Linked DNA regions of Urbifossiella limnaea. The protein of the gene in region 1 interacts with the protein of each later gene in a pairwise test. Links are inferred from orthologs where the notes say so. Each region holds a gene or a part of one and is shown on either strand. Other genes may lie near its edges.

Evidence for each region.
Region 2: the proteins of ETAA1_RS15670 (region 1) and ETAA1_RS13140 interact in binary tests that used the Escherichia coli proteins (3 or more experiments, as listed by UniProt). The link is inferred for Urbifossiella limnaea from one-to-one orthologs.

The regions. Positions count from the first base shown.
Region 1 is NZ_CP036273.1:3,815,990-3,827,630, reverse strand. Bases 8,462-11,355 are described here. They hold ETAA1_RS15670 (glutamate-5-semialdehyde dehydrogenase), read right to left. Parts: upstream 10,605-11,355; coding sequence 9,318-10,604; downstream 8,462-9,317. Other genes in these bases: folP (dihydropteroate synthase), read right to left, coding at 10,623-11,355; ETAA1_RS15675 (HEAT repeat domain-containing protein), read right to left, coding at 8,462-9,300. Outside these bases: mqnC (cyclic dehypoxanthinyl futalosine synthase), read right to left, coding at 1-695; ETAA1_RS15710 (menaquinone biosynthetic enzyme MqnA/MqnD family protein), read right to left, coding at 655-1,473; ETAA1_RS15705 (hypothetical protein), read right to left, coding at 1,607-3,562; ETAA1_RS15700 (hypothetical protein), read left to right, coding at 3,816-4,670; ETAA1_RS15695 (hypothetical protein), read right to left, coding at 4,674-4,898; ETAA1_RS15690 (DUF1802 family protein), read left to right, coding at 5,075-5,656; selA (L-seryl-tRNA(Sec) selenium transferase), read right to left, coding at 5,602-6,984; ETAA1_RS15680 (LysR family transcriptional regulator), read left to right, coding at 7,054-7,935; more of ETAA1_RS15675, read right to left, coding at 7,936-8,461; more of folP, read right to left, coding at 11,356-11,504; ETAA1_RS15660 (HD domain-containing protein), read right to left, coding at 11,504-11,641. UniProt on the Escherichia coli protein: Catalyzes the NADPH-dependent reduction of L-glutamate 5-phosphate into L-glutamate 5-semialdehyde and phosphate. The product spontaneously undergoes cyclization to form 1-pyrroline-5-carboxylate.
Region 2 is NZ_CP036273.1:3,207,493-3,219,082, forward strand. The notes cover bases 4,669-7,511. They hold ETAA1_RS13140 (sulfate/molybdate ABC transporter ATP-binding protein), read left to right. Parts: upstream 4,669-5,479; coding sequence 5,480-6,544; downstream 6,545-7,511. Other genes in these bases: ETAA1_RS13135 (formylglycine-generating enzyme family protein), read right to left, coding at 4,669-5,348; ETAA1_RS13145 (hypothetical protein), read left to right, coding at 6,759-7,205; ETAA1_RS13150 (DUF1559 domain-containing protein), read left to right, coding at 7,236-7,511. Outside these bases: ETAA1_RS13125 (glycosyltransferase family 4 protein), read right to left, coding at 1-898; ETAA1_RS13130 (glycosyltransferase), read right to left, coding at 909-4,205; more of ETAA1_RS13135, read right to left, coding at 4,275-4,668; more of ETAA1_RS13150, read left to right, coding at 7,512-8,210; ETAA1_RS13155 (hypothetical protein), read left to right, coding at 8,327-9,337; ETAA1_RS13160 (ExbD/TolR family protein), read right to left, coding at 9,349-9,975; ETAA1_RS13165 (ExbD/TolR family protein), read right to left, coding at 9,972-10,703; ETAA1_RS13170 (MotA/TolQ/ExbB proton channel family protein), read right to left, coding at 10,696-11,421; ETAA1_RS13175 (elongation factor G), read right to left, coding at 11,587-11,590. UniProt on the Escherichia coli protein: Part of the ABC transporter complex CysAWTP involved in sulfate/thiosulfate import. Responsible for energy coupling to the transport system.

The DNA.
Region 1 (11,641 bases):
AGCAGGTGCTCGACGCGCTCGGCGTCCGTTTCGACGTGCCCGAACATCATCGTGCAGCTCGACCGGCCGCCCAACTCGTGCCACACCCGCATCACTTCGAGCCACTCGTCCGTCAGCGCCTTGTTCTTGGTGATGGCCTTGCGGACGCGGTCCACGAGGATTTCGCCGCCGCCGCCGGGGATGCTGCCGAGCCCGGCTGCCTTCAGGCGCGACAGCACCTCGCGCAGTGGAAGCTTGTTCAACTTGTGGAAGTGCCACAGCTCCGGCGGACTGAAAGCGTGCAGGTTCACTGCCGGGAAGCGGGCGCGGAGGTCGCTCAGCAGCTCCTCATACCATTCGAGCTTCAGCGACGGGTGCATCCCGCCCTGCATCAGCACCTGGTCGCCGCCGAGGGCGATGGTCTCTTCGATCTTGCGGTACAGTTCCTCGCGCGACAGCACGTAGGCGTCGGCGTCGCCGGTCTTGCGGTAGAACGAGCAGAAGTCGCAGACCGCGGCGCAGACGTTCGTGTAGTTGATGTTGCGGTCGATGTTGTACGTGCGGTACGGCTCCGGGTGGAGCCGCGAGCAGACCGCGTGCGCGGCCCGGCCGAGCTTCAGCAGGTCGCGGCTGCGGAACAGCTCGACGCCCTCGTCGGGCGTGAGCCGGCCGCCGTCAACGGCTTTCGACAAGATCCGGTCGATGCTGGCGGACACCGGTAGCCCCCTTCGGCGCGAGCCCGAGTTCGGCCGCGAGGTCGTGGAACTTCGCCATCCCGGCGAGCTCCCGCGGGCCGAGGTCGTAGCGGATTACAGTTTCGAGGTAGCGGCGGCAGAAGCCGGGGTCGAGCCCCAGCCCCGCCGCCTCACGCTGGGCGATGGCCCCGGCCGCGGCCAGGCCCGCTTCCTTCGCGGCGTGGAAGGCGGCTCCCGCGTCGCCGAGGTCGACGCCGGGGCGGACGGCCCACAGGGCGTAGACGAACGGCAGCCCGGTCCAGTCGGCCCACTCCGCACCGAGGTCGTACGCGAAGCGGTAGCCCGGCAGGCAGGCCCGCATCGCCCGGTCGCCGATAAGGAGCACGGCGTCGGTGGTGAGGTCGTCGGCGGGGGCGTCGATCGGCAGCGGCTCGACCCGCGGGCGGACGCCGTACCGCTTCCGCAGCAGGATTTGCGTGAGGGCGGCGCTCGTGCGCGAGCCCTCGTCGAGCGATACGCTGCGGACGTCGGCCCACGGAACGCGGCTGAACAGCGTGACGCTGAGCACCGGCCCGCGCGAGCCGATGGCGATGCCGGGGACGAACGAGTAGCCGGGACCGCGGAAGTACTCGACCACGGGGATGAGGCCGACGTCGATGTCGCCGCGGGCGAGTTGGTCGGCGAGGCGGCTCGGCAGGGCGAACGACAGGTCGATGCGCGGGGCGAACTCGGGGAGTCGTTCGACGAGCGGCTTCGTGTTCAGGTAGTTGACCGCGCCGACGCGGAGGGTGGTGGCCATCGCTCCCGGTCCTTCCCGGCTGTGTCGCAGCCGTCAGGATAGGAACCGCGGACCGGCAGAGAACCGCAACACCGTCAACGAGAAAGCCCGGGGACGGCCGTCCCCGGGCTTTGCTTCGGTTACTTCACACAACTTACGGGCAGGCCGGGGCACACACCGGCACGCACCGCGTCACGCAGTACGTCACCGTGTACGGCTCCATGCTGCACGTCGTGACCGGCACCATGCGGCAGTGCGTCTCGGGGATCACCTTGCAGGTCGTGTGCGGCACGTACCGCACCCGCTCCTCGCAGACGTGGTTCACCCGGCACTGCCGGACGACCTGCTGCCGCTGCTCCGTCTCAATTCGGCAGGTCGTGACCGGGATGTGCCGGACGATCTCCTGAGGCACCTGATCCACCACGCAGCGCGTCTCGCGGCGGACGTGGTGTTCGGGCACCATGCGGCAGGTCGTGTACGGCACCTGGCGTACGACCGTCTCGGGGACCATCGTGCAGTGCCGCCGCGTCTCGTAGCGGACGTGCTGCTCGCACTCCCACCGGCACGTCGTGTACGGCACCTGGCACGTCCGCACCTCGGGCACGCTGTAGCAGCGCTGCTGCGTCACCATCCGCACGTGCGTCTCGGGGACCATGCGGCAGGTCGTGAAGCACTGCCGGTGGACGCGGTGCTCGGGCACGGTGTAGCAGCGGGTCCGCGTCTCGTGGCGGACGTGCTGCTCGGGCACCATCCGGCACGTGGTGTACGGCACCTGGCACACCTTCTCTTCCGGCACGGTGTAGCAGCGGGTCCGCGTCTCGTACCGGACGTGCTGCTCGTGAACCATCCGGCACACGGTCCGCGTGCAGGTGCGGTACTCCGTGCAGGGGACCTGGCGGCACACCGGCACCTGGACCGTGGTGCAGACCGGCTTGCACACCGTGCGGCACTCGCGGACGACGCGGCACTCCTCGTGCGGCACCCACACCTTGCGGCACACGGTGCGGCCGGGGCACTGCACCTGCTGCTGCACCACCGGACCCGGGCAGTAGTGGCTCGTGCAGGTGCAGGGGTCGAACACGCACGTGCCGGGCAGCCGGACGCAGCGGGTCACCACCGGGCCGGGGACGTGTTCCGTCACCGTCTCGTAGCGGCCGGTGCAGACCTTCTCGACGCGCTCGGTGACGACCGGCTCCTGGACGTAGCTCACCCGCTGCTCGGTGCGGTACGAGACTTCGGTCTTGTACGTCGTCACCGGCACCGTGTACGTCTGCGTGTCGTACACCGGGCGGCACGTCGTGTAGGGCACGCACACCTGGTACGGCTCGGTCACGGTGCGGTGCGTCACGTAGCGGTGCTCGCGGACGTGCTGCTGGTACTCCGGCCGGTAGGTCGTGTACGGGATGGCCACCTGGTAGCACTCGCGCTCGGTGCGGTAGGTGGTGACCGGGATCTCGCGGACGTGCTGCTCGTACACCGGCCGGTTCACCGTGTACGGCACCGGCACCTGGTACTGCTCGACCACCGGCCGGTGGACCGTGTAGCTGTGGGTGCGGACGTGCTGCTCGTACACCGGCCGCCGCGTCGTGTACGGTATGGCGACCTGGAACTCGGTCACCTGCGGCCGCATCACCGTGTGGGCCACCTCGCGGACGTGCTGCTCGTACACCGGCCGCATGGTGACGTACGGCACCTCGACCTGGAACGTCCGAGTCACCGGCCGCATGACCGTGTGCCGCTGCTCCTGGAGGTGCGTCTCGTAGACCGGCTTCTGGACGGTGTAGCAGCGAACGGTGTCGAAGTATTCGACCACCGGGCGGGTGACGGTGTACTTCTCGGCGTGGCAGGTCGTCTCCTGCACGGTGCGGTACGTCGTGTACTGCTCCGGCTGGTAGCACGTCTTGTAGACGGGCCGGTAACACACCTTCTGGCACTGCTCCACGACCGTCTGGAACTGCACGGCCGGGGCGCAGGCGTCGGGGACGCACTGGTCGGGGCTGACGCACGCGCGCGGGAACCGGCACGCGCCGACGTGCCCGGCCTCGGCGTCGCCCCCGCTTCCGATCAGGCCGGCCGCGGCCAGCAGCCCTGCCACCACCCACGTCCTCATGGTGAACTCCCGCGGCGCTCGTCTGGAAGATCGTCCGGCCGCGGTCTCTGAGCGACCGACCGCCGGATGCTGCTGCTAGTTTTCACCACGGGCCACACCTGCAACAGGCAATCCGGCCCGAACCGCGCAACCTCCCGCGCTCTCCCCGCCGCGCAACCCGCGCCACGCCCGGAACCGCGCCGACCGGCACGCCGGGCGCCGCCGGTGCGACCCGACTTTCCGCGTCACGCCGCCCCGCCGTATCCTGAAAGGCATGACCACCCCCGTGCTCGACCGCGAGGAGTATGTCGAACAGGCGCACCTGTTCCACACCGTCCGCGAGCGGCTCGGCGAGAACCTGCCGGTGCAGGACATCCTGCTCGCCGCCCACGACGAACTGCTCACCACCACCCGCCTGCCGTTCGCGGTGCAGTTCCTCGTCACCGAGCTGAAGCACAGCGGCCACGTCGGCAGCGGCTTCGCCAAGCTGCCGCACTACTTCACGCCGTTCCAGACGTTCGTCGTCACGCAGGCGGAGACGGCCGGGCAGAAGTTCGAGATGCGTACGGCCTTCCTGGTGCTGGAGCGCGAGGCGGCGTACAAGGCCGCCGCCGTGTCGCAGGCCGGGCTCTTCGTCTACCAGTTCGAGACGGTCACCCGTAACCGCCTCGGCTACAACCCCGCGCTCGACGCGATGGCCCTCGACCCGCACTACGACCCGGTGTGGAAGGAGTTCGTCGCCTTCGCCCGCCGCCAGATGGGCGTCATCGACCTGGGGCAGCTCGTGTACCTGCGGTCGGAGCAGTACGTCGCGGACGTGCGGCGGGGCGAGCCGACCTACGAGCCGCCGGTGCCGCCGGTTTTCGGCGTCAAGGAGGGGAAGATCGGCAAGGCGAGCCGCGGGCGGGAGCCGGTGTACCTGTTCTCCGCGCTGCAGCGACAGCTCGGCTACCCCGAGGTGCCGAAGCCGAACCAGCGCGACGACCTCAAGACGAAGCTGGACGTGATCACGGGGAAGTTGAAGGAACTGGAGCAGCGGATACGGCTGGCCGAGGGCGAGCTCCGGGGGAGCATCGACCTCAGCCAGTTCGGCAAGCCGGACATCCTGAAGAAAGACGACGAGGAGTAGCCGTCACGCGCTCGACGGCTGGCTCGGGCGGAAGGCCTGCATCACCTCGTACAGGTCGTGGCTGACCATGACCTCGTCGTCGAGGAAGTCGTTGATCCAGACGTAGTTCATCCGCTGGGCCATGGCCGCGACGGGGAGCAGGTCGGCGAGGCGGACGCGGACCTCGGGGCCGGGCCGCTCCGTGACTTCCTCGCTCGGCGGTGTGTAGAGGCGGAGCCGGGTGACCATACGAACCTCCGTGATCCTGCCGGGGCTCGGCTACGCGAGCCGAACCCGTAGCTCATCCCTCCTTTCGACCTGCCGCACCCGGCTGCTTCAGTCCGGATGGCGGGACTGGGCGATTCCGGCGACCGGCCCGGTAAGATGTGTCGGGTGGTCAAGCGGTCCGGCAGCGGGGGCGGGCGATGGCGACGGTGGCGTTCAAGGAGTGGGCAGTCATCTGCCGGGCGCTCGCCGAGGGGCGGCAGGCCGTCATCCTCCGCAAAGGCGGCATAGCCGAAACCGCCGGCGAATTCCGCCCCGAGCATGAGCGATTTCTGCTCCTCCCGACGCACTTCCACGAGCAGCACCGCACCGGCATCAAGTCCGAGTTGCTGCCGTTGCTGGACGCCGCCGAGGCCGACCGGCCGGGCGGTGGAGTGCTCCGCTTCACGCACCTGGCCGAAGTGACCGCCGTGCGGAAGGTCTCTGAACTAGACCACGCCTTGGCCCTCGACGGCCTCCACGGCTGGACTGCCGACACCGTCCGTCAGCGCTTCCACTACCGCTCGCCGGGGCTGTTCGTGCTGACGGTGCGGGTGGCGGCACTGCCCGCGCCGGTGGAGGTGCCTGAGCGGCCCGAGTACGCCGGCTGCAAGACGTGGGTCGAACTCGTGGACGACGTCCCGACCGACGGGGCGACGCCTGTACTCAGTGACACGGCGTTCGCGGCCTACTCGGCGAAGGTGAACGCGACCCTGATCGCGGACAGCAATTCGTCCTCCTGACGCTCGAAAACCGTCCGCAGGTCGAGCAGCAACCGCCCGCCCTGGATCCGCCCCACGACTCCAGGCGACCCGCCACGCAGCCGCGCCGCCAACTCCGCTTCGTTCGCCGTGTGGACCGCGACCACCGCGGTCGGCACCGCGACATCGGGGAGGGACCCGCCGCCGACATAAGCCACGTCCGCTTGCACATCCGCCTGCACACCGACTCCGCGAAGCCGTTCCGCGAAGCGCTCAGCCCGTGCCGTCAAGTCGGGAAGTGGCGTCGTCAACATCCGCAGCACGGGGATGTCGCGGCGGGCGCGGGTTGGGTCGCGGTACAGCCGCAGCGTGACTTCGAGCGCCGCGAGCGTCATCTTGTCGAGCCGAAACGCCCGCATCAGCGGGTCGGCCTCGATCCGTCGGATCAGGTCGGCGCGACCGGCGATAATCCCAGCCTGCGGTCCGCCGAGGAGCTTGTCGCCACTGAACAGCACGAGATCAGTCCCGGCCGCGATGCCGGCCGAGACGAGCGGCTCGCCGGGGAGGCCGAACGGCGCCAGATCGAGTGACTGCCCGCTGCCGGCGTCGTCGATCACCGGCAGCCCGCGCGTGCGGCCGACTGCCACGAGTTCATCAAGTCCGACCGCTTTGGTGTACCCACGAACGCGGTAGTTGCTGGTGTGGACGCGCATGAGCGCCGCGGTGCTCGGCCCGATCGCGCGTTCGTAGTCGGCCACCCGCGTGATATTCGTCGTGCCCACTTCCCGAAGCGTCGCCCCGCTCACGGCCATGATGTCGGGGATCCGGAAGCCGCCGCCGATCTCGATCAACTGGCCGCGCGAAACGATCACTTCGCGCCCGGCGGCGACGGCCCGCAGCACGATGACCGTCGCGGCCGCGCAGTTGTTCACGGCCGTCGCCGCCTCCGCGCCGGTGACGGCGCGAATGCCGTCGCGCACGGCGTCCTGCCGCGAGCCGCGCTTGCCGGAGGCCAGGTCGAGTTCAAGGTTCAGGTAGCCGCGGCCGGCCTCGAACGCCGCGCGCGCGGCTTCTTCCGCCAGCGGTGCCCGGCCGAGGTTCGTGTGTAGCACCACGCCGGTCGCGTTGATGACGGGCCGAAGTCGCGGGATCGCGTCCACGTCGAGCCGCGCCACTGCCGCGGCCGCGATCGATTCCGCAGACACGTCGCCCGCTTCGCCGCGGGCGGCGATCGCGGCGCGAATCGTGTCGAGCTGATCTCGCACCGCCTTGGTCAGGTCGGCGGCCGAGTGCCGCGCCCGCGCCGCGACGGCGGCGGCCGTTTCGAGCACGCGGGCGACGGCCGGCAGGTCGCGGAACGGGTTGCTCATGCCGCTGTTCTATCGGCCAGGCTACAATGGTAGGAACGATCCTTCGGCCGATTCCCATCGGGACTCGTAATGGAACTGCACCAGCTGCGTTACTTCGTGGCCGTGGCCGAGACCGGCAGCTTCACCCGAGCCGCGGAGCGCGAGGGGGTCACGCAGCCGACGCTCAGCGAGCAGGTCATCCGCCTCGAAGGCAAGCCGCACGGCGTCGGCCGCCGGCTGTTCGACCGCCTCGGTCGCAAGGTCGTGCTGACCGACGCCGGCCGCGAACTCCTCGGCCGGGCGCAGGGCATTCTCGCCGCCGTGAGCGAGGCGGAACGCGCCGTTCGCGATTCCGGGGAGGGCGGCCGCCTCCGCGCCGGAGCCATTCCCACCATCGCCCCGTTCCTGCTGCCGGGCGTGGTGTCGCGCTTCACCAAGACCAACCCCACGATCCAGCTCCAAATTTATGAAGAGCGGACGGAACACCTCCTCGCCGCACTCAACGCCGGCGAGCTGGACGTGGGCGTCATGGCGTTGCCGGTCCGAGACGACCACCTGCACGTCGAGAAACTGTTCGCCGAGCCGCTGGTCGTTGCACTCCCCGCGGCCCACCGCCTCGCCGCCCGCGGCGTCGTGAAACTGGCCGACGTGCTCGACGAGCCGTTCATCCTCCTCGACGACGTTCACTGCTTCGGCGACCAGGTGCTGAGCCTGTGCCGCCGCGGCGGGGCGGAGCCGAAGGTGGTGTGCCGCGGCGAGCAGATCGCCACGCTGCTCGGCATGGTCGCGGCCGGGCAGGGGGTGTCCGTCGTGCCCGAGATGGCCGCGGTCGGCGACGCCCACCCGGGTCGCGTCTACCGGCCTATGGCGAAGCCGACCCCGACACGCACGCTGTGTGCGGTGTGGCACAAGCAGCGCTACCGGCCGCCGTCGCTGCGGGCGTTCGTGGACGTGGTGAAGGGCGCGGGCTGATCACTCGACCAGGCCGAGCGCCGCCTCGCGCATCCGCTCCAGCGCCTCGGCGGCGGCCAGCGCCGTTTCCGCGTCGGCGTGGTCGGCCACGAGGTCGAGATCGGGCCAGAGCCAACTCACTCCTTCGTCAGCGGCCGACAGCGCGGTCGCCTGCCGAACGGCCGGGTCTTCCGCGAGCAACCCCTGAGCGTATTCTCGCAGCGCCGCCAGTTCGCCGAACCGCGCCAGTGCAGCGACAGCGGCCCGGCGGACGTTCGCGTCGGCGTCGCCGCGGGCCGCTCGGAGAGCGGCGATGACGGCGGCCCGGTCGAAGGGTTCGGCCCAGCCGAACGCCGCGACTGCCGCGCAGCGGGCGTTCGCGTCCGGGTGCCTCGCGCCGCCGAGGAGTACGCGCTCGACTCCCGGGCTGCGGGCGTTGCGGAGGCCGGTCAGCACGGCGTGGATCGTCGGGCCTGGACGTGCCGTGAACAGGAGGCGTTCGGCCTGTTCCGCCAGGGCGGGGCCGTAGTCGCGGGTGCGTGCCCAGCGGAGGGCGCGCACGGCGTCCGCCCACCACGGCGTGCGTCGCTCCGGTAGCGACGGGAACAGTGCCGACACGTCGACCCGTAGGTCGTCGAGGACGCGAAGGGTGGCGGCCTGCTCGTCGTCGCCGGCGGAGGGGAAGTTCCCGATCAGACGGTGGCCGGCGTCGCGGAGCCAGCGGTGTCGGCGCTCGGTCGAGTGCCCCAGTCGGGCGACGTGCCGCCCGGCGTGTTCACGTTCCGCGGACGGCAACAGCTTCACCCACAGTTCGGCTCGCCGGGCCGCACGCTCGGCCTCGATCACGGCGGCGGCGAGCCACGGGTCGGCGTCGCCGGGTGACACGTCGGCCAGATTCTCGAGCAACCCCGCCCGCACGAGTGAAGCCACGTCGAGCGCCCCGTCGCGGCCGCCACGAGCAGTGCGGGCCAGGGCGCGGTACGCCGCGTGCCGGTCGGCGCGGGCGGGGCTGGTGAGCAGCACGGAGAAGTTCGGGAAGCCGACCGCCTCCGCGGACAGGAGCAGCCCGCGCGGCAAGCCGGCGGCGGCGTCGGCACAGCGGATCACGGCCGGCAGCGCGTCCGTCCTGCCGTCGCGCCGCAGCGCCGCAGCGACCTCGGCCCGTCGGCCGGCCTGTTCGTCGGCGTCCGGACCGACGGGCTGGTTCAACTCCGCGACGAGCGCGGCGGTGTCGGACGTGGGAAGCGGGCGGGTGCCACGGCCGGCGGCGGTGCGGGCGGTGAGTGGCTGGCGCCGCGGAATGAGCCACCGCCGGGGCCGCGGCCGGCGGTACGCCAGCCAGAACAGCCCCCCCGCGGCGACGAGTACGAACATGCCGGCCAGCATGACCCCGACTCCGTCCGTTATCCCCGAATCTGCCCGTCGCCGGTGACGACGTACTTGTACGTCGTCAGTTCGCGCAGCCCGCACGGGCCGCGGGCGTGGAACTTGTCGGTGCTGATGCCGATTTCCGCGCCCAGCCCCAGCTCGAAGCCGTCGTTGAACCGCGTGCTCGCGTTCACCACCACGGCCGCGGCGTCAACCCGCTCCGTAAACCGCCGCGCCGCCGCGAGGTCGCTCGTGACGATGGCGTCCGTGTGCTTCGAGCCGTAGGCGTTGATGTGCCGCACGGCCGCGTCCAGGTCGGGCACCACCTTCACCGACATCACCAGGTCGAGAAACTCGGTGCGGTGGTCGGCGTCGGTCGCGGGCTTCGCCGACGGCACCCGCTTTCGCGTCTCCTCGCAGCCGCGCAGCTCGACGCCCTTCGCTTGGAGCGCGGCGGCGACGCGCGGCAGGAGGGTGTCGGCGACGGCGGCGTGAACCAGCAGGCTCTCGGCCGCGTTACAGACGCCGGGCCGCTGGCACTTCGCGTTCACCACGATGCGCTCGGCCATGTCCGGGTCGGCGGCCGCGTCGAGGTAGACGTGGCAGTTGCCGTCGTAATGCTTCAGCACCGGCATGGTCGCTTCACGAGCCACGCGGCGGATCAGGCTCTCGCCGCCGCGCGGGATCGCCAGATCGATCAAGTCGCCGAGCCGCAACAGGTGCCCGACGGCCTCGCGGTCGGTGGTCGGCACCAGTTGCACGGCGTCAGGCGGGAGGCCGCACGCGGGCAGCTCGGCCGCCAGGACGCGGTGCAGGGCGGTGTTCGAGTGAATCGCTTCCTTGCCGCCGCGGAGGATGACCGCGTTGCCGCTCTTGACGCACAGCCCGGCGGCGTCAACCGTCACGTTCGGCCGGCTCTCGTAAATGAAGAACACGACGCCGAGCGGCACCCCGACCTTCAGCACTTCGAGCCCGTTCGGCCGCCGGCCGCCCTCGCGGACCTCGCCCACCGGGTCGGGCAGCGCCGCCACCTGCCGCAGCCCGTCGGCCGCAGCCTTCAGGCGGGCGGGCGTCAGCGTCAGGCGGTCGATGGCGGCGGCGTTCAGGCCGTAACCGGGAGCGGCGGCCACGTCGTCGGCGTTGGCAGCGAGGATTTCCGCGGAGCGTGATTCGAGTGCGGCGGCGGCGGCTTGAAGCCAGCGGTTCTTGGCGTCGGTGCGGACGGAGGTGAGGGCGTCGGCGGCGGCGCGGGCGCGGGCGGCCAGGTCGCGGCAGAGGCCGTCGAGGTTCGCTTCGGGTTTCGCGGGGAGGACGGCGGTCACGGCTCTTCCGGGTGCGGGTCAGGGCTGTGTGATTCTACCAGCGGCGACGTCCGGGCGGCGAGCACGGTTGATCGCGGCCAGAAGCACGACTGCATCGCGGGTGGCGGCCACGTCGTGAACTCGCAGCACTTGCGCCGTCCCGCGTGCGGCGGCGATCGTCGCCACAGCCAGCGACCCTGCGGCGCGGTCGGCCGGCTCGCGGCCGCACAGCGTGCCGATGAACTTCTTGCGGCTCACGCCCAGGCACACCGGCCGGCCGAGGGCGGCGACCGCGTCAAGGTGGGCGAGCAGCGTCAGGTTGTGGTCGAGCGTCTTCCCGAAGCCGATGCCCGGGTCGAGGCAGACCGCGTCCGGGGAGATACCGACCGCGGCGAGGGCGTGCAACCGCGCTTCGAGATACCCCGCGACCTCGCCCACGACGTCGCCGTAGACCGGATTCTGCTGCATCGTCCTCGGCGTGCCCTGCATGTGCATCACGACCACGCCCGCCCCCGTCGCCGCGACCACGCCCGGCATGTCGGCGTCGGCCGTCAGGCCGGACACGTCGTTGATGATGGAAGCGCCGGCGTACATGCAGCGGCGGGCGACTTCGGCCTTGGTCGTGTCCACCGAGAGGGGTAGGGCGGCCCGTTTCGCCAGCCCGGCGACAACGGGCAGGACGCGGGCCAGTTCGTCGGCTCCGCTCACGGCCGGGGCGCCGGGGCGCGTCGATTCGCCGCCGATGTCGAGGATATTCGCGCCTTCCGCGGCAAGCGCCAGCCCGTGGTCGATCGCGGCCGCCGGGTCGAGGAAGCGGCCGCCGTCGGAGAAGCTGTCCGGGGTGACGTTCACGATGCCCATGACGAGCGGCCGCGGGCCGATCGTGAACTGGTGCCCGCGGCAGACCCACACACGCGGCATCACGCGCCCTCCGCGCGGCGGAGCGTGTCGCGGTCCAGGGCGTCGCGGATGGCGGCAACTAGCGGCGGGGCGGCGGTGTACTGCCGGCCGTAGTCGAGGTTGAAGCGGTAGTCGAAGCCCGGCGGGTTGGCCCCCTG
Region 2 (11,590 bases), 600 kb from region 1 along the record:
CGATGAACCGCGTCGGCGCCCACACCTCGTCCACGTCGCGGCCGCGGTCGTGCCACGCGGCGGGCACTTCCTCCAGCTCCCAGAACCACACGGCCACGCGCTTCACGCCGGGTCGCGGGTGGAGGCCGGCGAGGCGGTACGCTTCGGGCACCGGCATGTCGAGGCCGGCGTTCAGCACCGTGACCGGGTGCGGTTCGAGCGACAGGAACGCGCCGCGGCGGCGGCCGTCGCGGTTGTTGCGGGTGGGGATGTCGCGCAGGGTCAGCGGCACGCCGACGGCCGCGAACGACTCGGCGACCCCGACCGCGGCCTGCTGGAGGCCGGAGACGTAGCGGAACAGGCCGAGCAGGTTCACGCCGTCGCCGCGGGCCGGGGGGAGGTCGCGCGGCAGCGTGGCGCGGCGGAGCCATCCGCTCTGGACGCCGTACTTCGCGGTGAGCCACTGCTTGAACGGTTCCCACCCCGCGGGCGTGAGCGCGTCCGGCTGCGCGGCCTGCCACTCGGGCTGCACCAGATACGTGGCCACGAGCCCGCGGTCGGGGGTCGCGTCGAGTTCGCGGAGGTACGCGAGTAGGTCGAGCGGTTGTGCGGGGATCGCGTCCCAACCGTGGTCGGCGTGCCAGCGCAAGAACGCGCCGCGCTGCGCCGGCGTGAGGCCGAGCGGGAAGTGCGTGCGGAGGTCGTCGCGCAGCTCGTAGAGCTGCTCGCCGCGGGCCGCGTCGCCGGTGCCGGTCGGCGGGGCGCCGAGGGCGCGGGTCACCAGCTCGGTGTCGGTCAGGTCGAAGAAGTGTTCGCGCCGCTCCCCGGCGAGCGCCAGCCGGACTCGCCGGCGGGCGGCGCGCGCGCACCGGCCCAGGCGGACGAGCAGGGGTGACAGTGGGGTGACACTCGGCGACACGTCCGGCTCCTCAGGCGGCCCGCCGGGCGGCGGTGGGCGGCGCCGCGAGTGGCGTTCGAGCCCGCGGCCCCTGCCGGGCGGCGGACAGGATCACCGCGGCGTAGCGGTCGAGCATTTCGTTCTGCGTCAGGTGTAAGTCGAACGCGGCCCGCGACTCGGCGGCCATCTTCGCACGCAGGCCCGGGTTCGCGAGCACCTCGCGCATCCGCTCGGCGAGGCCGGCGGCGTCGCCGAACTCGAAGCGGAGGGCGTTCGCGCCCCAGAACACTTGCTCCGGTACGCCGTGAACGGGTGTCGAGAGAATGGGCAGCCCGAACGCCTCGGCTTCGAGTACCGCCCGGCTGAACGTCTCCATGTGGGACGTGCAGACGAACACGTCCGCGGCGCGGAGGTAGTCCGTCACACGGTCCGTCTCGGGCACCAGGTTCACCATGCCGTCGAGACAGTGGCGGCGAACCAGCTCGCGGCAGTAGTCGGCGTACGGGATGCCGCTGCGGAGGCCGACCAGGTCGCAGGCGAAGTCGGTACGCTCGCGCGCCAGCCGCGCCGCGGCCTCGATCAGCGTGTGCTGCCCCTTCCGCTCGCAGACCGTGCCGACGGCGAGGAAGCGGACGGGGCCGGCGGGAAGTTTCCGGACCGGCGGGAAGGCAGCCGGGTCGAGCCCGTTGTGGATCACGCGGACGTTGCCGCGCGTGTTCAGGTGTGTGAACAGCGCCGCGGTGTCGTGCGACGCGGGGATGACGCGCGCCGCCAACGCGAACGCCAGTTCGACGCGCATCCGCGCGAACGGCGGGAACAGCCGCACCAGGGTTTCCCGCGAGTAGCTTTCGTGGATGATCCACACCGCGGGGATGCCGGCCCGCGCGGCGGCTTCCACGAGCGGAAAGGTCGTCAGCGTGTTGGCGATCACCACTTCGGGGCGGTGCTGCCTCAGGACGGCGTCGGCCGTGCGGCGGGCGGCGCGGTACTCGGCGGGCGTCCACAGGCCGTCCACGAACCGGCGGCTCTGCGGCGTCTCGCGCACGTCCACGGGGATGCCGGCGTCGGCGTACACCGCCGCCCCCGGGCCGCCGAACGGCGACACGATCACGGGGGCGAGCGCGCCGCGGTCGCGCAGGCCCAGCACGATCTCGGACAGGTAGCGGGGCGCGCCCTCGGGGTTGTTCAGGTTGTGGGCCACGACCAGCGCCCTCACCGCCGGCCGCGTCGCCTCCGACGGCAGTGACAACGGGGCGTCACAGACCGGCTTCCACGGCGTGCGTTCGGAGCAGTTCGGGTTGTGGTACGGGTCGAGCAGCCGGCCGTGGGCGCGCCTCAGCGACAGGAGTTCCGACGGCAGGAACTCCGGCGGCGCGGCGCCCGTTCGCTTCAGTTCCGCACCCGGTACGACGGCGCAGCGGAGCCCGCGGCCACGCACGCGGAGCGAAAAGTCCACGTCCCACAGCGAGTGCGGGTAGCGGCGGGCGTCGAACCCGCCGAGTTGCTCGAACGTGTCGCGCCGCGTCAGGAGGCAGCGGCCGCTCACGACCGACACGGTCCGCGTCACCTCGGCGAGGAAGTAGTAGCTGATCGCGGTCGGCTCCAGCCCCGCGAACGCCGGCGCGGGGGCGATGCCGTCGCGCATCCCGGTCACGATCCCGGCGTCTATTCCGGCCCCGGTCGCGTCCACGATTCGGCCGCCGACGGCGCCGACGCCGGGAATTCGGAGGTTCGCTACGAGCCGCGACAGCCAGCGCGGGTCGGTCGGTTCGCAGCCGGCTTCGAGGAACAGGAGTAGGTCTTCCGTGCGGCCCGCGGCCATGCGGTTGAGCCGCTCGGCGGGCGGGTCGCGGTCGATCACCAGGTAGTCGGTGAAACCGCGGTACGCCGTCGTCTGCCGCAGCGCTCGCACCGTGCGCCGGGCAGCCTCGGCCTCGCCGCTCACGACCACCGCCACACTCGGGCCGTCGTCGGGGCCGTCGAGCGCGAGCACCGGCAGCCCCAACTTCGTGGCGAACGGCGGGACGTACAGCTCGGCGGCGATGCCCCGGCGGGTGAGTGCCTCTTCCACGGCCCGGCGGCCGGAGGTGTGGACGTAGGTCTTCACGCCCGCGGCCGTCGCCGTGGAGTCGGGCAGCGACCGCCAGTGGTACAGCACCTGCGGAATGTGCTCGACCCGGTCCGTGCGCTCGGTCACGCGCAGGAGGAGGTCGTGGTCCTGCGAACCCTCGAACCCGGGGCGGAAGCGGCCGGCGGCCTCGAAGACGCTGCGGCGGATCGTCGTGAAGTGGTTGACGTAGTTGTAACTCAGGAGCAGTTCCGGCGACCAGGCCGGCTTGAACTGCGGGTCGTAGCGGCGGCCGGCGGCGTCGGTCTTGTCCTCGTCGGAGTAGATCAGGTCGGCGTCGGGCCGCGTCTGCAACCGCTCGGCGACGGCGAACAGGGCGTGCGGCGCGAGTTCGTCGTCGTGGTCGAGGAGGCACACGAACTCGCCGGTGGCCAGGTCGGCGGCGCTGTTCGTGGCCCGGCAGATGTGTCCGTTCTCGGCCCGGCGGACGAGCTTGATGCGCGGGTCGGCCGGGAGGCGGTCCAGGTAGCGGAGCAGGTCGGGGTCGGTGGAGCCGTCGTCGGCGAGGCACAGCTCCCAGTGCGGGTACGCTTGCGCCCGCACCGACTCCACGGCCCGCCGGAGCCAGCGCGAGCCGATCCGCTTCTTGGCGTCGAGGTAGACCGGCACCAGGATGCTGAACGTCGGCCCGTGTCGGAAGCGATCGATCTCAGCGGTCATCGCCGCTTGGAGGCGCGGCGTGACGGCGGTGTTCTCGACGTAGCCGAGGTGCGGGTCGCGCGGGCGGAAGCGGCGGGCGAGCAACCGGCCCTGCACCTTCTCGCGCAGCTCGCTCGCCTTCGCCGCGGCGCGGCCCAGGCGCGCCGCCCACCTCGCCGGCGAGACGACCTCGCCGGACGCCACCGACTTCAACACCCTGCCGAGGAAGCCGGGCTGGTGCGGCGTGTCGGCCACGGTGTCGAGCGAGGCGACGGGCCGCGAGGCGAGCACGTGTTCGCCCGCGGCGAAGACCGCCACGACGGCCAGCGTGACGGCGGATTCTTCAGGGAACTGCGTTCCAAAGTTGACCCGCGCCTGCCCGCCGACGGTCACGGGCACCGGCTCGCAGCGCGTGACCGTCTCGCCGTCGAGGCGGACGTCGAAGTGGGTCGGCGGCGCGGTCGCGCCTTGCCAGTACCCGGTGACGCGGACCAGGCGCATCCCCGAGAACGGCTCGGTCACCCGCTCGACGGCGACGGACGTACTCGGCTCGGCGTCCATGCCGCGGCCCGATGGGGAAGGTTCGAGCGGGGAGGGTACAGCGCCCGCGCCGCCGCACTCAACCCCAACTCACGGCGCGTTCTTCGCGCAGCGGAAGCCGGTGTGCGTGGCGCTGCTGTCCGTCGGGTCCTTGTCGCGGGCCGACGGCAGGTAGCGCTTGCAGTACGTGTCGTCGCACAGGTACGAGCCGCCGCGGCGCACGCGCTCGGCCACGCCGTCCGGGCCGAGTACGCCGCCGTCCGGGCCGGGCGGGTTGGACCGCGGCGAGCGGGCGTAGTAGTCGGGGTCGTACCAGTCGGCGCACCACTCCCACACGTTGCCGCTCAAGTCGTGTAGCCCGTAGCCGTTCGCGGGGAAGCTGCCGACCGGGGCGACGCCGGCGTAGCCGTCCGCGCCGGTGTCGGTCTTCGGGAAGCTGCCCTGGTGGGCGTTCGCGTACCACTTGCCCTCCTGGCCCTGGTGGGCGTCGCCCCAGCAGTACGGTTTGTTCGCCAGGCCGCCGCGGGCCGCGTACTCCCACTCCGCTTCCGTGGGCAGGCGCTTGCCGGCCCAGCGGGCGTAGGCCGCGGCGTCGTCCCACGCGATCTGCACGGCGGGGAAGTTCGCTTTCCCCGTCAGGTCGGTGCCGTGTCCCTCGGGCCGGCGCCAGCACGCCCCCGGCACGTACTTCCACCACGGCGGGTAGGCCGCGGGCCACGTCCGCGGGTCGAGGGACGCCTCCGCCGCGTAGAACACCGCCGACCCCGGCACGAGCTTTTCCGGGTCCGCGCCGGGGTACTTCCGCGCGTCCGGCTTCCGCTCCGCGACGGTGACGTAGCCCGTGGCCCGCACGAAGGCCGCGAACTGGGCGTTGGTCACCTCGGTCTTGTCGAGGTAGAACGGGGCCAGCGTTACCTCGTGGGCCGGCTGCTCGTCGGCGGGGCCGTCGGCGCGGCCCATCGTGAACGTGCCGCCGGGGACGAGCACCATCTCGCCGGCCGCGTTGTCGGCGAGGCCGAGTGCGACTCGGTCCGACGGGTCCCCCGATTTAAAGCCGACCACGGAGAGGACGCCGACGAGCGCCCCCACGCCAACCACCGCGACGATCAGGAGCCACGACAGCCTCTTCGGCTGCGGCTGCGGCGACTTCGGACGGCGCGACATGGGTGCGGCCCGGAGGACGGGTGTGGCAGATTGCCGACTAATCTGATAAATCAACCGACGAATTCGGCTCAAGCCGCGGTCCGGTTCGGCCGATGGTTCGGGTCAGGATACCGCGCCCGCCCCGGGAAGCCATGAGCATCACCGCCACGAACGTGAGTAAGCGGTTCGGCGAGTTCGTCGCCCTCGACGGCGTTTCGGTCGAGTGCCCCGCCGGGGAGTTGGTGGCGCTGCTCGGCCCGAGCGGCTCCGGCAAGACGACGCTCCTGCGGATCATCGCCGGGCTCGAAGTCGCCGACAGTGGCAGCGTGCATCACGAGGCGGAAAACATCACGCACCGCTCCGCGAAGGACCGGCACGTCGGCTTCGTGTTCCAGCACTACGCCCTGTTCCGGCACATGACCGTGTTCGAGAACGTGGCCTTCGGCCTCCGCGTGCGGAAGTGGCCGGAGGAGAAGGTGCGCGACCGGGTGATGAAGCTGCTGAACCTCGTCCGCCTGCCGGAGAAGGCCGAGCGCTACCCCGCGGCTCTGTCCGGCGGGCAGCGGCAGCGGATCGCGCTGGCACGGGCGCTGGCCCCGGAACCGAAGGTGCTGCTTCTCGACGAGCCGTTCGGGGCGCTCGACGCCAAGGTCCGCACCGAGCTGCGCCACTGGCTGAGGCAGTTCCACGACGAGTCGCACGTCACCAGCATCTTCGTGACGCACGACCAGGAAGAGGCGTTCGAGGTGGCCGACCGCGTAGTCGTGATGAACAAGGGGAAGATCGAGCAGGTCGGCAGCCCGATCGAGGTGTTCGAGCACCCCGCGAACGCCTTCGTGATGGACTTCCTGGGCAACGTGAACAAGCTGCCGGTGCGCGTGGAGGGCGGCCGGGCGCTGTTCGGCGAGAAGCACCGGGTCGAACTGCCGGGCAAGCTGTTCGAGCAGGCCGACGGCCACGCCGACGCCTACATCCGGCCGCACGAGTTGGACATCTCGCGCACCGCGGACGCCGGCAACTGCATGTCCGCGGAGGTGGTCCACATCAACCCGGCCGGTTCGGTCGTGAAGGTGCGGCTGCTCGCGGAGGACTTCGGGCTGATGCTCAACGTCGATCTGCCGCTGGAGCGATACCGGCAGCTCGGCCTCCAGGCGCGGGAGGCGGTGTACGTCACACCAAAGTCAGCGACCATCTTCACGCCCGACTACGCGATCTAGCACGGAAGTCGATTCACTTTGGCGGACGCTTGCGGCTTCGCGTTCGGCGAAGCCGCAAGCGTCCGCTTCGGCTTATAAACCTCTTTGAAATCAGAATTTGCACCATTCACATCGGTAAAGTCAAAATTCCCGCTGGACGTGTCCCGATTAGGCCGATAGAGTTGCTACACGACCAAGTTGATGATTCTGGTCGTGTTTATGATCGGAGGCCGTCGTGACCGTCGCCGCGTTTCGCTCCCCGCCGCCACTCCGTCGCATCCTCGCGGGCTTCGTCGCCTGTGCCGGCGTGACCTTCACCGGCTGCGGCACTAAGGGGCCGGAGCTGTACCAGGTGAAGGGCACGGTTCTCGTCAACAAGAAGGCCGCTGAACACGCCACGGTCGTACTTCACCCGGTGAACCCGGCCACGCCCGACGCACCGAAGCCGCGCGGCAAGGTGAACGCCGACGGCTCCTTCACCCTCACGACGCACACCGTCGGCGACGGCGCCCCGGCCGGCGAGTACCGCGTCACGGTCGAGCAGTGGCTCGCCGGTGCCCGGTCCGACGACCCGCCGGCGAACCGCCTGCCGGCGAAGTACGCCGACCCGAACACGTCCGGCCTCACCGCCACGATCTCCGCCGGGGCGACCGAACTCAAGGCCATCGAGATCACCCGCTAACAGCACCCCGCCCCCGAACCGGAGACACGAATGCCCCGCCTTGCCCGGACCCGCCGCGGGTTCACGCTCATCGAACTGCTGGTGGTGATCGCCATCATCGCCATCCTCATCGGCCTGCTACTGCCGGCCGTGCAGAAGGTGCGTGAGGCCGCCGCCCGCGCCAAGTGCCAGAACAACCTCAAGCAGCTCGGCCTCGGGCTGCACGCCTACCACGACGCGAACAGCGGCCTGCCGGCGAACATCCGGCCGGACGCCGTCAGCACCGTCCGCGTCCGCTGGCTCACCTACGTCCTGCCGTACATCGAACAGGCACCGCTGTTCCAGCAGGCCAACCTGAACCAGAACTGGCACCTCCAGCCGGCGGTGTTCGGCGTCAAGCTCAACGTCGTCGAGTGCCCGTCGGCCCCGAACGGGCAGGTCGTCGACGGCGCGCCGGACACGTCTCCGCAATGGACGTCGATCGTGGCCAACGGCGACTACGCCGGCTTCTACGGCGTGTCGCCGGAACTGGTGACTGTCGCCGGGCTGAGCGCGACGACGGCGCGGGCCGACAACGGCGCCATCTCGAAGACGATTAAGCTGTCCTTCGGCTCGTTCACGGACGGCCTCTCGAACACGCTCCAGCTGACGGAGTCGGCCGGCCGCCCGGACATCTACCGCAACGGCAAGCTGGTGGTGAAGGCGAACGGCGGCACGCGGGTGAACGGCGGCGGCTGGTGCCGGCCCGCGAGCGAGTTGAACATCCTCCGCGGCTCGGACGCCAGCGGCACCACGGCCCCGGGCACGTCGGCGATCAACGTGACCAACGGCATCCAGCTGAACGGTTACCCCGACCCGTTCTACAACACGGACGGCACCGGGCAGATTTACAGCTTCCACACCGGCGGGGTGAACGCCCTGCTCGGCGACGGCAGCGTACGGTTCCTGAAGTCCGGCGCGCCGATCGCAACGGTCGCCGCGCTGGTCAGCCGCAACGGCGGTGAGACGGGCTCGAACCTGGATTGAGCAGACGCGCCGGTCCGCCGCAGCGCCCGGGGTGTGTTCCCCGGGCGTTCGCGTTTGCATCGGCCGGCCCGGCGTGTACGCTGGTAGGTGACCCCAATCGGGCCGGAGGTTCCGTCATGCCCCCCACCCCCGCCGCGAAGCCGGACCGCCGCCCGCCGCTCGACCCCGACCGCGAGTTCCGCGGCCCGCCGGAGGAGGAGTTCTGGGAGCGCTACAACCGCCGCCTCGAATTCCCGCTCTCCGCCGTCGCCGCCGTCCTGCTCCACGTCGCCGTCGCGGCGTTCGTGATCTTCCTGTTCGTCAAGGTCATGGGTGCCGGCCCCGACCGCTCCGCGGTCCCCGTGTCCCTCGTGGACCTGGGCGGCGACGACGACATCGGCCTGGGGTCGAAGGGGTCCGGCGGCACGACCGACGACATCAAGGAAGGCGAGAACCAGTTCAAGGCCCAGAAGAACGAACTGCCGACGCCCGAGCAACTGGCGCAGGCCGAGGTGGCCATGAAGCGCGTCCTGCTCGACGACGCGGGGACGCTGCCGGTCGCCGCCGCGAACCGGGCCGCGTTCGCCAAGTCGGACGAGGAGTTGCTGAAGAAGATTCTCGGCAGCCGCAAGGGCGACGGGCCGGGCGACGGCAAGGGGAACACCGGCGAGGCGGGGAAGGGGCCCGGCGGCTCCGGCGCCGACTCGACCCGCGCCCGCTCCCTCCGCTGGGTGCTCCGCTTCCAGACCAGCGACGGGCACGACTACGTCAACCAGTTGGCGGCGATGGGGGCGACGATCCTGGTGCCGCTGCCGCCGGAGAACAAGCAGTGTCTGCACTTCAGCGACCTGCGAACGCCGAACCCGCGGATGGCGACCGACGACGACCTGAAGTCGCTCTCGGGCCAGATCAAGTTCAGCGATACGCGGCCGGGGTCGGTGGCCGGCGTGTGCGCGGTGCTGCGGGTGACGCAGCCGGCGCAGTCGTTCTGGGCGTTCTTCCCGCGCGGGCTGGAGGACGACCTGTCGCGGAAGGAACTGGCCTACCGCAACCGCCGGGCGGAGGACATTGAGGAGACGATTTTCAAGGTGATTGTCCGCGGCGGCAGCTACGACCTGGTCGTGGTGGACCAGACGCCGAAGCGGTGACCACTCGATAATTATCGCACGGGTCGCGGCCGCAGCAGCACGTTGTGGACGCCGTTCCCCTTGGCCGCGTCCAGGATCGTCGTCTGGACGCCCCACGGCACGTCGGTGTCGAGGTCGAACAGCATCTCGCTGCGGCCGGTCTTGTTCATCACGTCCTTCATGCGGCCTTGCAGCTGCTCGATCGGCACCGCCTCCTTCTCCAGCTTCACCGCCACCTTCTCGCCCTCCATCGCCGCCGACACGATGAACACCTTGTCGCGGATGTCCTTCAGGTTCACTTTCGGCACCGCGGCGCCCTTGTCCTCTGGCGCCGTCTCCGGGATCGAAATCGACCGCTCCAGCGACTCGTAGCTGATGGTGAGGATGAAGAAGATCAGCAGCACGAGGCACACGTCGATGAGCGGGTTCATGTCGAGGTGCGTCTCGTCGGCCTCGGCGTGGCCGTGGTCCTCCTGCTCGGCCGCGGCCTCGGCGAAGACGGGGTGCAGCTCCAACTGCGTCCACGTCGTCTCGCCCGGCCCGCGGACCTCGTCGGTCGGCAGCCACACGCCGTCCGCCAGCCCGGCTGCAATCTCCTGGGCCGACGGCACCGAGGCCGCGGTCGGCGAGCCCTCCTGGCGGACGTGCCACGTACTCATCCCGGGGGTGCCTCGTTCACGGTCGCGTCGAAGGACTGGATGAGCCGCTTGTCGAACCGCTTCTTCAGCTCCAGTTGCATCTCGACGACGCGCTTGCTCGGCAGCGCCTTCTCGCACGCCACCTGCACGTGCGGCGGCTGCGTCGCCTCGCCGAGCAGGGCGTCGAGCGCCTTCAACGCGTCCTCGGGGCTGCCGAGCCGGGCGTACTCCGGCCGCGGGGCCGTCTTGCCGACCCGCAGCGCGTAGTACACGTCCTCCTCGGACGCCTTCTGGATGTTGATCGTGATGGCGTTGGGGTCGTTGGTCAGTGTGCCCGCGTGCTTCATGTCCGGCACGTCTACCGGCGAGAGCGCGCCCGTGGCCGAGACGATGACGAAAAACACGAGCAGCACCATGCTGATGTCGATGAGGGGGATCATGTCCACCTCGTCGTCCTCGGCCTCGCGGACCTTCCGGCCGTGGCTTTCGGGCTCGACCGGCTCCGGCAGCTCGACTTCGCCGCCCTCCGCGCCCGGGGCCGTACCCGACCCCGGCAGGTAGTCGGCGAACAGCTCCCACGTGCCGACGGTGCGCCAGTCGCGGTCGCCGCTGCCGGCGGGGCGGAGCTGGTCGGCGGCGCCCAGCCGGCCCTCGCGGACCCAGTCGGCGACGACTTGGTACGGCACGCCGCGGTAGACGGTGTTCGCCGTCACGTACCACACGTCGAGGGCCTTCGGGGCGCTAGCCACGGCTCGCCCCCCGGGCCGGGGCGCGGGCCGGCCGAGCGTCCTCCTCGTCCTCGCGCTTCTTCGGCGGGGCGAGGAGGTTCGGGTCCTTCTTGAAGTTGGTGACCAGCGCGATGAGCTTCGACCCGGCCTGCTTCGTCTTCGTCTCGAAGTTGGCGATCCACGCCTTGAACAGCACGTGGCTGAACACCAGTGGGATGGCGGTGAACAGCCCCAGCGCCGTGGCGAACAGCGCCAGGCCGATCTTCGACGAGTGCCCGCCGATGTCCTTGGCGCCGCCCTTGTTCGCCGCCTCGCCGATGGCGTTGAACGTGTTGATCATCGAGATGACGGTGAACAGCAGCCCCACCATCGTGGCGATCTTGGCGAACGCCAGGATGGTCGGCAGGAGGGCGTTGAGCCGGGGCACGATTTCCAGCTCGGTCTCGGCCGCCATGCTGCGCCGCATCGCCGCCGCACCCTGGTCCGACGCTTCGAGCCCGGCGACGAACAGGCGGCTCGGAATCAGCCCCTTTTCCTCGCGGCACATCTCGGTGGCCCCGGCGATGCCGCGCTTGCGGAGCGTCTCCTGAAAGTCGGGGAGGAAGTCGTCGAGGTCGGTGCGGGCGGTGTTGTTGAGGAGGAGCCGCCAGATCACGAGGCCGGCGCCGATCAGCGACATGATGACCAGCGGGGCGGCGAAGTACCACTCGCCGATGAAGAAGTCGGTAACCGCTTTCATGCGGGCTCACCCGGGCGGGGACGTGACGGGGGACGGCGCTGCACTTCATTATCGGAGAGCGCCACGCGGAAACAACAAGAGTCTCCCCGAGCCGGCGGCGTCAGCCGTCGGAGCCTTCCGCAAGCGCCGCAGACTACGACGGCTGACGACGCCGGCTCGGTGCGGTTAC